2 linked regions of the Phyllobacterium zundukense genome follow. The protein of the gene in region 2 interacts with the protein of the main gene of each other region in a pairwise test. Links are inferred from orthologs where the notes say so. Each region holds a gene or a part of one and is shown on either strand. Other genes may lie near its edges.

What was found. The genes of interacting proteins can lie anywhere in the genome.
Region 1: the proteins of N8E88_RS29625 (region 2) and N8E88_RS18105 interact in binary tests that used the Escherichia coli proteins (3 or more experiments, as listed by UniProt). The link is inferred for Phyllobacterium zundukense from one-to-one orthologs.

The regions. Positions count from the first base shown.
Region 1 is NZ_CP104973.1:1,172,521-1,178,868, forward strand. The notes cover bases 204-3,794. They hold N8E88_RS18105 (2-oxoglutarate dehydrogenase E1 component), read left to right. Parts: upstream 204-573; coding sequence 574-3,594; downstream 3,595-3,794. Other genes in these bases: sucD (succinate--CoA ligase subunit alpha), read left to right, coding at 204-485; odhB (2-oxoglutarate dehydrogenase complex dihydrolipoyllysine-residue succinyltransferase), read left to right, coding at 3,629-3,794. In the rest of the region: more of sucD, read left to right, coding at 1-203; more of odhB, read left to right, coding at 3,795-4,924; N8E88_RS18115 (hypothetical protein), read left to right, coding at 5,004-5,531; lpdA (dihydrolipoyl dehydrogenase), read left to right, coding at 5,566-6,348. UniProt on the Escherichia coli protein: E1 component of the 2-oxoglutarate dehydrogenase (OGDH) complex which catalyzes the decarboxylation of 2-oxoglutarate, the first step in the conversion of 2-oxoglutarate to succinyl-CoA and CO(2).
Region 2 is NZ_CP104973.1:3,505,966-3,513,831, forward strand. What follows is about bases 1,964-4,948. They hold N8E88_RS29625 (ABC-F family ATP-binding cassette domain-containing protein), read left to right. Parts: upstream 1,964-2,497; coding sequence 2,498-4,399; downstream 4,400-4,948. Other genes in these bases: N8E88_RS29620 (DinB family protein), read left to right, coding at 1,964-2,406; N8E88_RS29630 (GNAT family N-acetyltransferase), read right to left, coding at 4,408-4,948. In the rest of the region: ndk (nucleoside-diphosphate kinase), read right to left, coding at 1-237; N8E88_RS29615 (MFS transporter), read right to left, coding at 341-1,798; more of N8E88_RS29620, read left to right, coding at 1,894-1,963; more of N8E88_RS29630, read right to left, coding at 4,949-5,052; N8E88_RS29635 (MFS transporter), read right to left, coding at 5,081-6,520; N8E88_RS29640 (helix-turn-helix transcriptional regulator), read left to right, coding at 6,638-7,273; N8E88_RS29645 (GNAT family N-acetyltransferase), read right to left, coding at 7,252-7,812; N8E88_RS29650 (hypothetical protein), read right to left, coding at 7,800-7,866. UniProt on the Escherichia coli protein: Genetic data indicate it may be involved in ribosome assembly or function.

The DNA.
Region 1 (6,348 bases), 2.3 Mb from region 2 along the record:
AGATCGGCATCATGCCCGGCAATATCTTCAAGAAGGGTTCGGTGGGTGTTGTATCGCGCTCAGGGACACTTACCTATGAAGCTGTGTTTCAGACGACGAACGAGGGCCTCGGCCAGACGACTGCAGTCGGTATCGGCGGCGACCCTGTGAAGGGCACCGAGTTCATCGACGTCCTGGAAATGTTCCTTGCCGACGAGGCGACCAAATCGATCATCATGATCGGTGAAATCGGCGGCTCGGCTGAAGAAGATGCAGCGCAGTTCATTGCCGACGAAGCAAAGCGTGGCCGCAAGAAGCCGATGGCTGGTTTCATTGCCGGACGTACGGCACCTCCCGGACGCACGATGGGTCATGCCGGCGCTGTCATCTCTGGCGGCAAGGGCGGCGCGGAAGACAAGATCGCAGCGATGGAAGCCGCGGGCATCCGCGTTTCACCTTCGCCGGCACAGCTTGGCAAGACATTGGTCGAAGTCCTCAAGGGCTGAGATGTCAACATAGCGAGAATGGATCGGGACGGTAGTCGCCCCGGTCAACCACCAGAAAAGGAGACGGAGCAGGGCTCCGGTCACGAACATGGCACGTCAAGAACAGGCCAACGATCTTTTCGCTCTCACCTCATTTCTCTATGGCGGCAACGCCAATTATATCGAGGAATTGCACGCGCGTTACGAGCAGGATCCGGCATCGGTGGATGCCGAATGGCAGGAATTCTTCGCCAACCTCAACGACAGCAAGGCTGACGTCATCGCCAATGCCAAGGGCGCGTCCTGGGAGAAGCCGAACTGGCCGATTACCAGCAATGGCGAGCTCGTTTCAGCGCTCGACGGCAATTGGGGCGAAGTCGAAAAGCACATCACCGACAAGTTGAAGGCCAAGAGTGCCAACGGCGCAGCAGCGACCAATGGCGCTGCCGTTGCCCTTCAGGTGCCAGCGTCAGATTCGGATATCATCCATGCTGCCCGCGATTCCGTACGCGCAATCATGATGATCCGTGCCTATCGCATGCGTGGTCATCTGCATGCCAAACTTGACCCGCTCGGCCTTGCCGAAGTCAAGGAAGATTATAATGAGCTGTCGCCCGAGAGCTACGGGTTTTCGCCGGCCGACTACGACCGCAAGATATTCATCGACAATGTGCTGGGTCTCGAATATGCGACGATACCGCAGATGCTCGACATCCTGCAGCGCACCTACTGTTCGACTATCGGCGTCGAGTTCATGCATATTTCCGATCCGGTGGAAAAAGCCTGGATTCAGGAACGAATCGAAGGGCCGGACAAGGGCGTCGCTTTCACGGCGGAAGGCAAAAGGGCCATCCTGTCGAAGCTGATCGAGGCCGAAGGTTTCGAGCAGTTCATCGACGTCAAATACAAGGGCACCAAGCGTTTCGGCCTCGATGGCGCCGAGTCGCTCATCCCGGCGCTTGAGCAGATCGTCAAGCGCGGCGGTTCCATGGGCCTGAAGGAAATCGTTCTCGGCATGGCGCATCGCGGCCGGTTGAATGTTCTCAGCCAGTTCATGCGCAAACCGCACCGCGCGATTTTCCATGAGTTCAAGGGCGGTTCCTATACGCCGGATGACGTTGAAGGTTCCGGTGACGTGAAGTATCACCTTGGCGCCTCATCGGATCGCGAGTTCGACGGCAACAAGGTTCACCTGTCGCTTACCGCCAATCCTTCGCACCTCGAGATCGTCAATCCGGTCGTCATGGGCAAGGCGCGCGCTAAACAGGATCTCATTGCCGGGAATGCCCGCGATGAGATTGTGCCGCTGTCCGAGCGTGCCAAGATCATGCCGCTGCTTCTGCATGGCGATGCGGCGTTCGCCGGTCAAGGCGTTGTCGCCGAATGTCTCGGACTGTCAGGTCTGCGCGGCCACCGCGTTGCCGGGACCGTACATTTCATCATCAACAACCAGATCGGGTTCACCACCAATCCGCGCTTCTCTCGTTCCTCGCCCTATCCCTCGGATGTGGCGAAAATGATCGAAGCGCCGATCTTCCACGTCAATGGCGACGATCCCGAGGCCGTTGTTTACGTGGCGAAGATTGCCACCGAATATCGCATGACGTTCCATAAGCCAGTCGTCATCGACATGTTCTGTTATCGCCGGTTCGGCCACAATGAAGGTGATGAGCCCGCATTCACGCAGCCGATCATGTACAAGACGATCCGCAGTCAAAAGACGACGGTCCAGGTTTATTCCCAGAAGCTGATCGAACAAGAGCTTATCACCGAGGCGGACCTCGACAAGATGCGCGCAGCATGGCGTGAAAGTCTCGAACAGGAATTCGAAGCGGGCCAGCATTACAAACCAAACAAGGCTGATTGGCTTGACGGTGCGTGGAGCGGCCTGCGGACGGCCGACAATGCCGATGAGCAGCGGCGCGGCAAGACCGGGCTGCCGGTGAAGACCTTGAAGGAAATCGGCAGGAAGCTCGCCGAAGTTCCCCCAGGGCTCAATGTGCACCGGACCATCCAGCGTTTCCAGGATAACCGCGCCAAGATGATCGAGACCGGCGAGGGCTTCGATTGGGCGACTGCCGAAGCTTTGGCGTTCGGTTCACTGGTCACGGAAGGCCATCCGGTGCGCCTGTCTGGCCAGGATGTCGAGCGCGGCACGTTCAGCCAGCGTCATTCGGTGCTTTATGATCAGGATACCGAGAAGCGCTATATCCCGCTCAACAATCTGCAGAAGGGCCAGGCAATCTACGAAGTCATCAATTCGATGCTTTCGGAAGAGGCTGTGCTCGGCTTTGAATATGGTTATTCGCTGTCCGATCCGAGAGCGCTGACCCTGTGGGAAGCGCAGTTCGGTGATTTCGCCAATGGCGCACAGGTCATCTTCGACCAGTTCATCTCCTCGGGCGAGCGTAAGTGGCTGCGCATGTCTGGTCTTGTCTGCCTGCTGCCGCATGGCTATGAAGGTCAGGGGCCGGAACATTCCTCGGCCCGGCTCGAGCGTTATCTCCAGCTTTGCGCCGAAGATAATATGCAGGTCGCGAATTGCACGACGCCGGCTAACTACTTCCATATCCTGCGCCGTCAGATGAAACGCGATTTCCGCAAGCCGCTTATCCTGATGACACCGAAATCCTTGCTGCGTCACAAGCGTGCCGTCTCGTCGATCGGAGATTTCACGGGCGATTCATCGTTCCACCGCTTGCTGTGGGATGATGCGCAACTCCTCAAGGATCAGCCGATCAAGCTGCAGAAGGACTCGAAGATCCGCCGCGTGGTATTGTGCTCCGGCAAGGTCTACTACGACCTTTACGAAGAGCGCGAAAAGCGCGGCATAGACGATGTCTATCTTCTGCGTGTCGAGCAGCTTTATCCATTCCCGGCAAAAGCCCTGATCACCGAGCTCTCCCGCTTCCGCAATGCGGAAATGGTCTGGTGTCAGGAAGAGCCCAAGAACATGGGCGCCTGGGCATTCATCGATCCCTATCTGGAATGGGTCCTCGCGCATATCGATGCCAAGCATCAGCGCGTCCGTTACACCGGACGTCCTGCTGCAGCCTCGACGGCAACGGGCCTGATGTCCAAACACCTTGCACAGCTTGAAGCATTCCTTGAAGATGCTTTGGGTTCATAATTGAACAGTAGACGATCAACGGAAGAACGAGAACATGGCCACCGAAATCCGCGTCCCAACGCTGGGCGAATCCGTTTCCGAAGCGACAATTGGCAAATGGTTTAAAAATGTCGGCGATGCGATTGCCGTTGACGAGCCTCTGGTCGAACTCGAAACCGACAAGGTGACGATCGAGGTGCCGGCATCTTCTGCCGGCTCGCTCGCTGAAATCACTGCAAAGGAGGGTGATACGGTCGAAGTCGGTGCCCTGCTTGGTATGATCGGTTCCGGTGATGGCGCTGCAGCGGCTCCTGCCAAGAAGGCGGAGGCAAAGCCGGAAGCTACCGCGCAGGCCTCGGGCAGTGCTGCTGCTGCTTCGACCAAGGAAGCAGAAGCAAAGACCGCCGAAGTCGCCGGTGAGCCGGCCATTACCGAACGCAAACCAAGCGAGATGCCGGCTTCCCCTGCTGCGTCCAAGATTCTTGCCGAGAAAGGCGTTTCCCTCTCTCAGGTCGAGGGGTCCGGCAAGCGTGGACAGGTGCTCAAGGGTGATGTGCTCGATGCCGTTGCCAAAGGCATCACGGCCCAGTCCGCCGCAGCGGAAGCATCCAAGCCTGTTGCGGCTCGTCCCGCATCGTCTGCCGACGACGCGTCGCGCGAAGAGCGGGTGAAAATGACCCGTCTGCGTCAGACAATTGCGCGCCGGTTGAAGGATGCACAGAACACTGCCGCCATGCTGACCACCTATAATGAGGTGGATATGTCGGCTGTCATGGATCTGCGCAATCGCTACAAGGAAATTTTCGAGAAGAAGCATGGCGTCAAGCTCGGCTTCATGGGCTTTTTCACCAAGGCCGTAACGCACGCGCTGAAGGAAGTGCCATCGGTCAACGCCGAAATCGACGGCAACGATATCATCTACAAGAACTTCGCTCACGTTGGCGTCGCTGTCGGCACGGACCGGGGTCTTGTCGTTCCGGTCGTGCGCAATGCTGACCAGATGTCGATCGCCGAGATCGAAAAGGAAATCGGCCGCCTCGGCAAGGCTGCACGTGATGGCGCGCTGTCCATGGCTGACATGCAGGGCGGCACATTCACCATTTCCAACGGCGGCGTCTACGGCTCCCTGATGTCCTCGCCGATCCTCAATGCTCCCCAGTCGGGCATTCTTGGCATGCACAAGATCCAGGATCGCCCGGTGGTTGTCGGCGGGCAGATCGTTATTCGTCCGATGATGTATCTGGCGCTGAGCTACGATCATCGCATCGTCGATGGCAAGGAAGCCGTGACGTTCCTTGTTCGCGTCAAGGAAAGCCTCGAGGATCCGGAGCGTCTTGTTCTCGATCTTTAACAAATGCGACGGTGCTGGCTTTGCTCCCGCAAGGGAGAACAGCTGGCCCGTCGTGTCAAATCCGAGAGTTAGAGTATTGATGGATTCGCGTGTTTATTCCCGTTCTGCACGTATTCTAGCTGCTCTCTTGGGGTCGGCTCTATTTACTGCTCCTGCCTCTGCCGCCTGTACGCAGGATCGCGCGATCTACACTGACAGGGATGATGCTTATACACTGAAGTTCAAGCATGTTCCCGAAGATCAGCCTGTCATGACATCGAATGAATTCTCTATCGAGATGAACGACAGCGATCTGAAGCTTGATGGCGTGGTCATGTGGAATGAGGGCATTGCAAGACCCAATGGCATCATCATGCACAAGTGCCCGAGCGGCGACGTTACCGGTGACGAACTGCAGGCGTGCACCGTTTGGCGCGGCGTCATTTATGCGTTGAAGGAGGGAGCTGACGCCGACCTGCTGCCCCTAGCCAAGGAACCGGCTGCACAGGCGTTGCTCCTGCCGGATTTTTCCAGTTCCATCAGCAAGTTCAATTTCAAAACTGAAAAACCCATCGAGACTTTTCCCTGGGAAGTCTTCCGCTTCAAAGAATGCGTGCCCGAACAGTAAGTTGTTGGCACCGTCGCAAGAGAAGGAATCAATCATGGCATATGATGTCGTCGTCATCGGAACAGGTCCGGGTGGCTACGTCTGCGCGATCAAGGCCGCGCAGCTTGGCCTCAAGACCGCGGTGATCGAGAAGCGCGCTACTTTCGGCGGAACCTGCCTCAATATCGGCTGCATCCCGTCAAAGGCACTGTTGCACGCCTCCGAAGTGTTCCATGAGGCGGGTCATTCCCATGCCACTTTGGGTGTCGATGTCGGCACGCCAAAGCTCAATCTTCCTGCCATGCTTGCCCATAAGGATGCAACGGTCGAAGCCAACGTCAATGGCGTGGCGTTCTTGTTCAAGAAGAACAAGATCGACACGTTCATAGGCACAGGCAAGATTTTGGCAGCCGGCAAGGTTTCCGTGACCGCCGAAGACGGCACGGTTCAGGAGATTGAAGCGAAAAACATCGTCATCGCTACCGGTTCGGATGTGGCCGGCATTCCCGGCGTCAATGTCGAATTCGATGAGAAGGTGATCATATCCTCGACTGGCGCTCTGGAACTTGAAAAAGTGCCGGAACGTCTCATTGTGGTTGGTGGCGGCGTCATTGGCCTCGAGCTCGGATCGGTCTGGTCGCGTCTCGGATCGAAGGTCACAGTCGTCGAGTATCTGGACAAGATCCTCGGACCAATGGACGGTGAAGTCTCGCGCCAGTTCCAGCGCATGCTGGAAAAGCAGGGCATCGACTTCAAGATGAGCGCCAAGGTGACCGGCGTTGAAAAATCCGGAAAAGGCGCCAAGATCACGTTCGAGCCGGTCAAGGGTGGCGAAGCC
Region 2 (7,866 bases):
GCCTTCGAGAACCTGAACGATAGTCGGGCCTGAGGACATGGACTCAACCAGCTCGCCGAAGAATGGACGTTCCTTGTGCACAGCGTAGAAGCCTTCGGCTTCGCGGCGGCTCATCCACACGCGCTTGGAAGCTACAACGCGAAGGCCAGCTTCTTCAAACTTCTGGGTGATGGCACCGGTCAGATTGCGGCGGGTCGCGTCGGGCTTGATCATCGAAAAAGTACGTTCAATTGCCATGGAATGAAACCTTGTCATTTGGGGGAATGGTGGCGGCTCTATAGCGGGAGCAGGCCCATTTGCCAATAGACCATTTGCCAATCCATTGCGGTGGCAGACCATTTCAAGGTCGTTTGGGCACTGGTTCCCTCGCGGGTGCTACGCTACGCTTGCTGATTGTCAGTGCTGCAACAAGCGCACTCAAGACAGCAAGGCCCGCAGCTCCAAACATGATGAGCCGATAGGCATTGGTCAGAGCATTGACGTCCATCGAGGAAAGTTCCGATCCGCCGACGGCAAGCCCCAAAGCCGCCACCGCTACAAGTCCCCCGCCCCGTGCCGCCGCATTGTTGACACCGGATGCCGTGCCGCTTTTTTCATCCGGGGCGGAATCGAAGACGGTGGTCGTCAGCGGCGGAATGCTGACTGTCATGCCGATGCCAACTACGATCAGCCCAGGCAGGAAGCCGATCCAATAGCCTGGATATTCGCCAGACACTGCCAGGATCACAAAGCCAACTGCCGTCGCCAAGGGGCCGATAATCAGCAGTATTCGCGACCCGATCCGTTCGACCAGCCCTCCGATCCAGCGCGATCCCAACCCCATGATCAGCGAGAAAGGCAAGAGGGCCGCCCCTGCCGCGGTCGCGCTGTACTTATGGACCTCGATCAACAGGAATGGCAGCAGGAACAAGGCTCCGCTAAGCGCGGCATACAGCAGAACGGTAATGCCGTTGGCGCCTGCAAAATCTCGATCGCGGAATAGCGACAGCGCCATAACCGGCGCGACAGACCGAGATTCTGCAATGATGAACAGCACGCCCGCGGGAACGGCTGCAGCAATGGCGAGCCCGCCAATCAGACCGCTACCCTCGCCAGAAGCAATTAATCCGTAGCTGAGTAATCCGAGAGCCAGCACCGCGAGCGCTGAGCCGCGCAGATCGAGGGGCTCGGATGCGCCTTTGCTGCGGTCGTCGGCCGGCAACTTCCACGCGAGGAACAATGCGACGGCGGCAATTGGTGGATTGATGTAGAAGATGGAGCGCCAGCCCACCGTATCGACCAGCCACCCGCCAAACGGAGGTCCCAGAGCCATCGTGAGCGCGCCAGCCCCCGCCCATGTTCCGATCGCCCGCCCGCGTGCCTCCCCCCTGAATGCGGCACTGATAATGGCAAGGCTGGCAGGCACCAGCATCGCAGCGCTCGCACCCTGCAACAGCCGCATCGCTATCAGCCATCCGGCCGATGGTGCCAAACCACATCCCATCGAGGCAACGGCAAAGCCGATGAGACCGGCGATGAAAATACGCCGCCGGCCGAAGCGATCACCAACCGACCCGCCAAGCAGAATGAGACTTGCAAGCATCAGCATATAACCATTGACCACCCATTGCATGGTGGCAAGGCTTGACCCGAAGCTCCCCTGAATCGCAGGGAGCGCGACGTTCACCACGGAACCATCGATGAAGCTCAAGCTCGAGCCGAGAATTGTGGCGGGCAGAACCCACTGGGTCTTGCCATTCGTCCCTTTCGGCTGTCTCGCATCAGGCGTTTCGCAGGGGAGGAGTTGCGGGCCCGTCATTTCAATTCTCGCGGCAAAATGATTTCATGGAAACAACTCCTCCTTCAGATATCATTATGTCAATAACGCAACCTTATTTATAGAGAGCCAATGTAATGGAACAGCATTTCAGGATGCTTGCCGCATATAACCGCTGGGTAAACCAACGGCTCTATGCCGCGGCAGCCGAGCTCAATGACGAAGAATACCGGCGCGACATGCGCGCATTCTTCACTTCGTTGCACGGCACCCTGAACCATCTGCTGGTGACCGATCGTATCTGGCTCTACCGTTTTACTGGCCAAGGAGATGCCCCGAAAACATTGGATGCGATCCTGTTCGAAAAACTGGAGGCGTTGAAGGCTGCACGAGAAACAGAGGACGCGCGTATCATCAGCTGGATCGACGGCCTGGACAGCTCGGATATTGCCGGGCGCTTTACCTATACGACGGTCAGCGACATGCGGACGATCAGTCAGCGTCTTGCGCCGGCGCTCTCACATCTCTTTAACCACCAAACGCACCATCGTGGTCAGGCCCACGCCATTTTGACAGCACTCGGCAAAGCTGCTCCATCCTTTGATCTCATCCAGTTCCAGCGGACAGAAGAAGGCAGACCTTATTCATAAGGTGTTGTGAAGTCTCTTTACCTCAAGCGCACGGCAGATATGCAACAGTACAGTCTTGCGGAAAAGCCATTTCCCGTGCAAAAGCGCGGCCATGCTTATTCTCGACGATATATCCGTGCGTATGGCCGGCCGCCTGCTCATCGACCACGCCAGCCTGAATCTGCCATCTGGCACCAAGGCTGGACTGGTCGGGCGCAATGGCGCGGGCAAATCAACGCTGTTCAAGGTGATTACCGGTGAACTTCACGCGGAAACCGGGGATTTCTTCCTGCCGAAGAACATCAAGATCGGTCAGGTGGCGCAGGAAGCACCGGGCACCGAGGATTCCTTGATCGAGATCGTGCTTGCCGCCGATACCGAGCGCACTGACTTGCTTGCAGAGGCCGAGACAGCCACCGACCCGCATCGTATCGCCGATATCCATATTCGGCTTGCCGATATCGATGCGCATTCCGCCGAGGCGCGCGCCGGTGCGATCCTGTCAGGACTTGGCTTCGACGCGGAAGCGCAGAAACGTCCGGCTTCATCATTCTCGGGCGGGTGGCGCATGCGTGTCGCCCTCGCCGCTGTTCTTTTCGCCGAGCCGGACCTTTTGCTTCTCGACGAGCCGACCAACTATCTCGACCTTGAAGGCACTTTGTGGCTCGAGGATTATGTGCGCCGTTACCCGCACACTGTGATCCTGATCAGCCATGACCGCGATCTTCTGAACTCCGCGGTGAACTCGATCATCCATCTCGACCAGACCAAGCTGACGCTTTGGCAGGGCAACTACGATCAATTCGAGAAGCTTCGCAGCGAAGCACTCGAATTGCAGCAGAAGCAGCGCGTGAAGCAGGAAGCACAACGGAGCCACATGGAGGCTTTCGTCGAGCGTTTCCGTGCCAAGGCATCCAAGGCCAAACAGGCGCAGTCCCGGCTGAAGGCACTGCAGAAACTGAAGCCGATTTCGGCCCATATCGAAGACCACGTGATGCCGTTTCATTTTCCGGAACCGGAAAAAGTGGTGGCCTCGCCGATCATCGCGATTGAAAGCGGTGAGGTCGGCTACACGCCGGGTAGACCCATTCTCAAGCATCTCAATTTGCGTATCGATGCGGATGACCGTATTGCCCTGCTCGGCTCGAACGGCAATGGTAAATCGACACTGGCCAAGCTGATCGGCGGTCGCCTGCCCTTGCAAAAAGGCAAGATGACCGTGGCGCCGAACCTGAAAATCTCGTTCTTTGCCCAGCATCAGCTCGATGATCTGATCCCTGAGGACAACGCGATCGAGCATGTGCGCAAATTGATGCCGGATGCGCCGGAATCGAAGGTGCGTGCCCGCGTTTCACGCATGGGCCTGGCCACTGTGAAGATGAACACGGCGGCAAAAGACCTTTCCGGCGGTGAGAAAGCCCGGCTTTTGATGGGTCTTGCCACCTTCCAGGGTCCGAACCTGCTCATCCTCGACGAGCCGACGAACCATCTCGACATCGACAGCCGTGAAGCACTGATGCACGCGCTCAATGATTTCGACGGCGCTGTCATCCTGATCGCTCATGACAGACATTTGATCGAAGCGACCATGGACCGGCTTTGGCTGGTGCGTGATGGCGGCGTTGCGCCCTATGATGGCGATCTCGATGCCTATCGCTCGCTGGTCTTGGCCGATGCGAAAGCCGAGCGGTCAGGTAACAAGATCGTGGTGGAAGAAGGCCAGAAACTGAGCAAGGCCGAGCAACGCAAACTTGCCGCGCAGAAGCGTGAAGCCTTGAAGCCTTTGCAAAAGAAAATCCAGGAAGCGGAGGCACAGGTGCATCGCTTTCAGAAAAAGATCGACTCGCTGCAGATTCAGCTTGCTGATCCGGTCATCTATACGCGCGAACCCGCAAAGGCGACGCAGATCGGCAAGGAAATTGGCTACGCCAAGTCTTCGCTCGCCCGCGCGGAAGAAGAGTGGCTGACACTTTCCGGCGAATATGAAGAGGCGATGACCGAGCTGGCGCAGTAGCGCCAGTTTCAAGCACCGGCATTTGGAATAACAGCGGTTGTATAGAGGCAATGTAACTGCCAGCCGAGCGGTTCATAGAGTGCACGGCCATCGGGCGTTGCCACGAGTGCCGCGCGTTGCATGCCTTTTTCTCGAGAAAGCATTTCGAGCCGCTTCATGACAGACCGACCGAGCCCCTTGCGGCGATGGTTCTCATGGGTACTTATCCGGTCATAGACGGCCAAATCCCCAGGAAATCCGATCCGTCCCGTGGCTGCGATCTCCCCGTCCCTGTCAAGGATATTCACGATGGTTACGCCATCATACACCTGATGGTCACATACATAGCCATCCGGCAAAGAGGTGGTTTCGCCTTGCATGCGCCCGGACAGCAACATCATGAATGCGGGAGATTGGATATGCCAACGTGCCGGCAGATTCGGCTGGACAAACTCCGGCGGCGCACAGACCTTCAGAAAGATCGCGGGCTCGGAAATGGCCTCGGCATGCTGACGGACACAATCGGAATATCCTGAGAAAACATAACGCCTCAACTGATCCGGAAGACCGACTTCGACACGATAGCCCCCGTTCTCGAAAACGGGTGGCGCTACCTGACGGGTTAGCGCCCACCCTTCCACCCAGATTCTGACTATTGCAGGATCCGCTTTCAAATTTTTCTCATTTGCTGACATGCAGATTCTATAGCTGCTTCCGCAACTCAATCGCCAGCAGATTTTTCTTGCGCGTTGGCAAGGCGAACCCGGCCACGAACGCACCAACGCCGATGACGGTCGAAACGGCAAAGACGATTATCGTGGCGTCGCGCAGGGCCGCCGGTGTCGCGGCTTCAGGATAGCCCACGGCATTGGCAACGAGACCAGCGAGAGCGGCGCCGATCGCATAACCAACGGATTGCAGGGTCGGCAACAGGGCCGAGGCACGGTCCCGTTCGCCGCTTCGCGCTGATTCCATGACCGACTGGCTGAGAAAACCCCAGCTGACGCCGAAGCCAGTGCCAATGGCGATCTGACCCAGCATTACGACCAGCGGCATATCGACGAAGAAGCCGAAGACGATTGTAGCGAGGCCCGCGACGAGCAGTGTCGGTCCGAGCCGTATCAACCATGCACGGCGACGCTGGTCCTGTATGTTGGCAACGAGGATGGCAACGGTACTCCATGCAATGGCGAACGTAGCATTGAAGGCACCTGCCTTTGTCGGGCCGTAACCCCAGAGGTTCTGCAGGGTCATGACCAGGTAAACGGACGTGGAGGCTTGTGCAACCGGCATGAGCAGGACAATCCATAGGCCAATGCCGACAGTGGAATTCAGAGCGAAGGCATCGGATGGAAAGAGGGGTGTGCGGCTGCGCCGGTCGATGACGACTACCGAAGCGAGGACCACTGCGGCGCCCAGGACAAACAGCACTTCCGTCGCAACCGTCTGCATGATGCTGGCAAAGGCGACCAGCATGATACCGAAACCGATGGCCGCCAACCGAAGGAACGGTACGGCCAGGCGTGCGATCTCACCGGAAAACCTGGGCACAATATAAAAAACCAGTGCGATGAATATCAAGGCCAAAGGCACATTGACAAGGAACGCGGCGCGCCATGACAGATGTTCCGTGAGCAATCCGGATACAAGTGGTCCGCCGAAGGCGGCAACGGCCCAAACGACGGCCTCGGCACCGAAAACCTTAGCGACGAGCCGCGAGGGGAAAAGTTCGGGAATGAGTGCGTAGCAAATCGCGGCGATGATGCCCTCCCCAAGTCCTTGAAACGCACGCCCGATCAGTACCTCAGTCATCGACGAAGCGAAGGCTGCGATAAGCGTGCCCGCGAGAAACACCAGCGCGGCCCCCACCAGCGCCATCCTTGCGCCTACTCTGGCCTTCAGCAATGCGCCACTGGCGCCGCCGACGATGGAGAGGACGAGATAGAGGGTGAAAGCCCAGGAAATCAGCTCGAGTCCGCCGATTTCACGCACTGCCGTCGGAAGAGATGTAGAAACCAGGAAACCATTGAAGGCGAACAGCGCGACACCGAGGCACAGCGTCAGGGTCGCCGCCGAATATGAAGGGCTCAGGAGCTCCGACCAGCTGGTACTGCGGGCTTCGTCTTCTGTCGTCTCGTGCATGGCATTTCCTCAATTTAACAAGTCTAGCATTTTTATATTCCCTCAGATAAAACAAGCAATAGCTTTTTAAATTTTTCTTGCTATCTTATGTCCATGCAGGATCGCACGACAAATCGCATGCTTTATTCGCTGAAAGTGGCCGGAGCGCAAACGGCGTCAGCGCTTGGTGACAGGCTCGGCGTTACCGCAGTAGCAGTCCGCCAGATGTTGGGACGGCTGCATGAAGATGGTCTTGTGGCTTTCGAAGATAGCCGGGAGAGCGTTGGCAGGCCCAAGCGCTTCTGGCATCTGACCGACGCCGGAAACGCCCGATTTCCCGACAACCACGCCGGATTGACGGCTGAACTTCTGGCGTCGGTATCAGCCGTCTTTGGTGATGCCGGGCTGGACCAGCTGATCTCCCATCGTGAGAAAATAACACTGAACCAGTACCGCACGGCGTTGGAACCGATTATTTCGCTAAAAGAGAAAGTCCAACACCTCGCAGAAATTCGTTCGGCAGAGGGCTATATGGCCGAAGTCAGCCGGGACTCAGGCGGCGAACTTATACTGATCGAGAATCACTGCCCTATCTGCGTTGCAGCCAAAGCCTGCCAGAAATTATGCCGGTCAGAGCTCGAGGTATTTCAGGCGGCGCTTGGGCCGAATGTCGAGGTCAAACGCTTTGAGCATATATTGAAAGGTGCGCGGCGCTGTGCCTACCGCATTGTCGAAAAGCACAATGAGGACCATCAGTTGGCGATGAAGCTGTAAAGCATGGGGCTCATATAATTGTTGCCGACACGCCAGTAATCGCGCAACGGCCCGCCCTCGCAGCGAAAACCAAGTCGTGTCACCAGCCTGATAGACGGCGCATTGTCAGGATGAATCACTGCTGCGATGCGGTGGGTGTTCAGCTTGCCGAGGCAATGGGACATCACCGCTCGGACCGCTTCGCTCATAAGACCCCGGCCATGCCATTCCGACCGAAGAATGTAGCCGATCTCCAACCGGCGATTGAGCGGCTCACGGTGATGATAGTTGACCATGCCGATACAATTATCGCTGTCCTTTTCGGCAACTGCCCAAGCGATGGATTGATCAGGCAACGTGGTCTTGGCGAGCATCCGCACCCAGCTCCGCGTTTCCTGAATATTCTTGCAGGCAGAAAAATCCCAGTAGCGCACGAGATTTGCATCTCCAATACAGGCGTGGAGCCCGGCGTCATCCTTCGGCTCGAATTGGCGCAGCCGAAGTCTTTCGGTAAGGATCTTCGGAAAGGTCCCTGCCTGATCCGCCATCATCTGCCCCATTTGGGCGAAGGTGGCACCTTGCTTGCTGCTGCCTTGCGACTGCGTCTCAGGCGA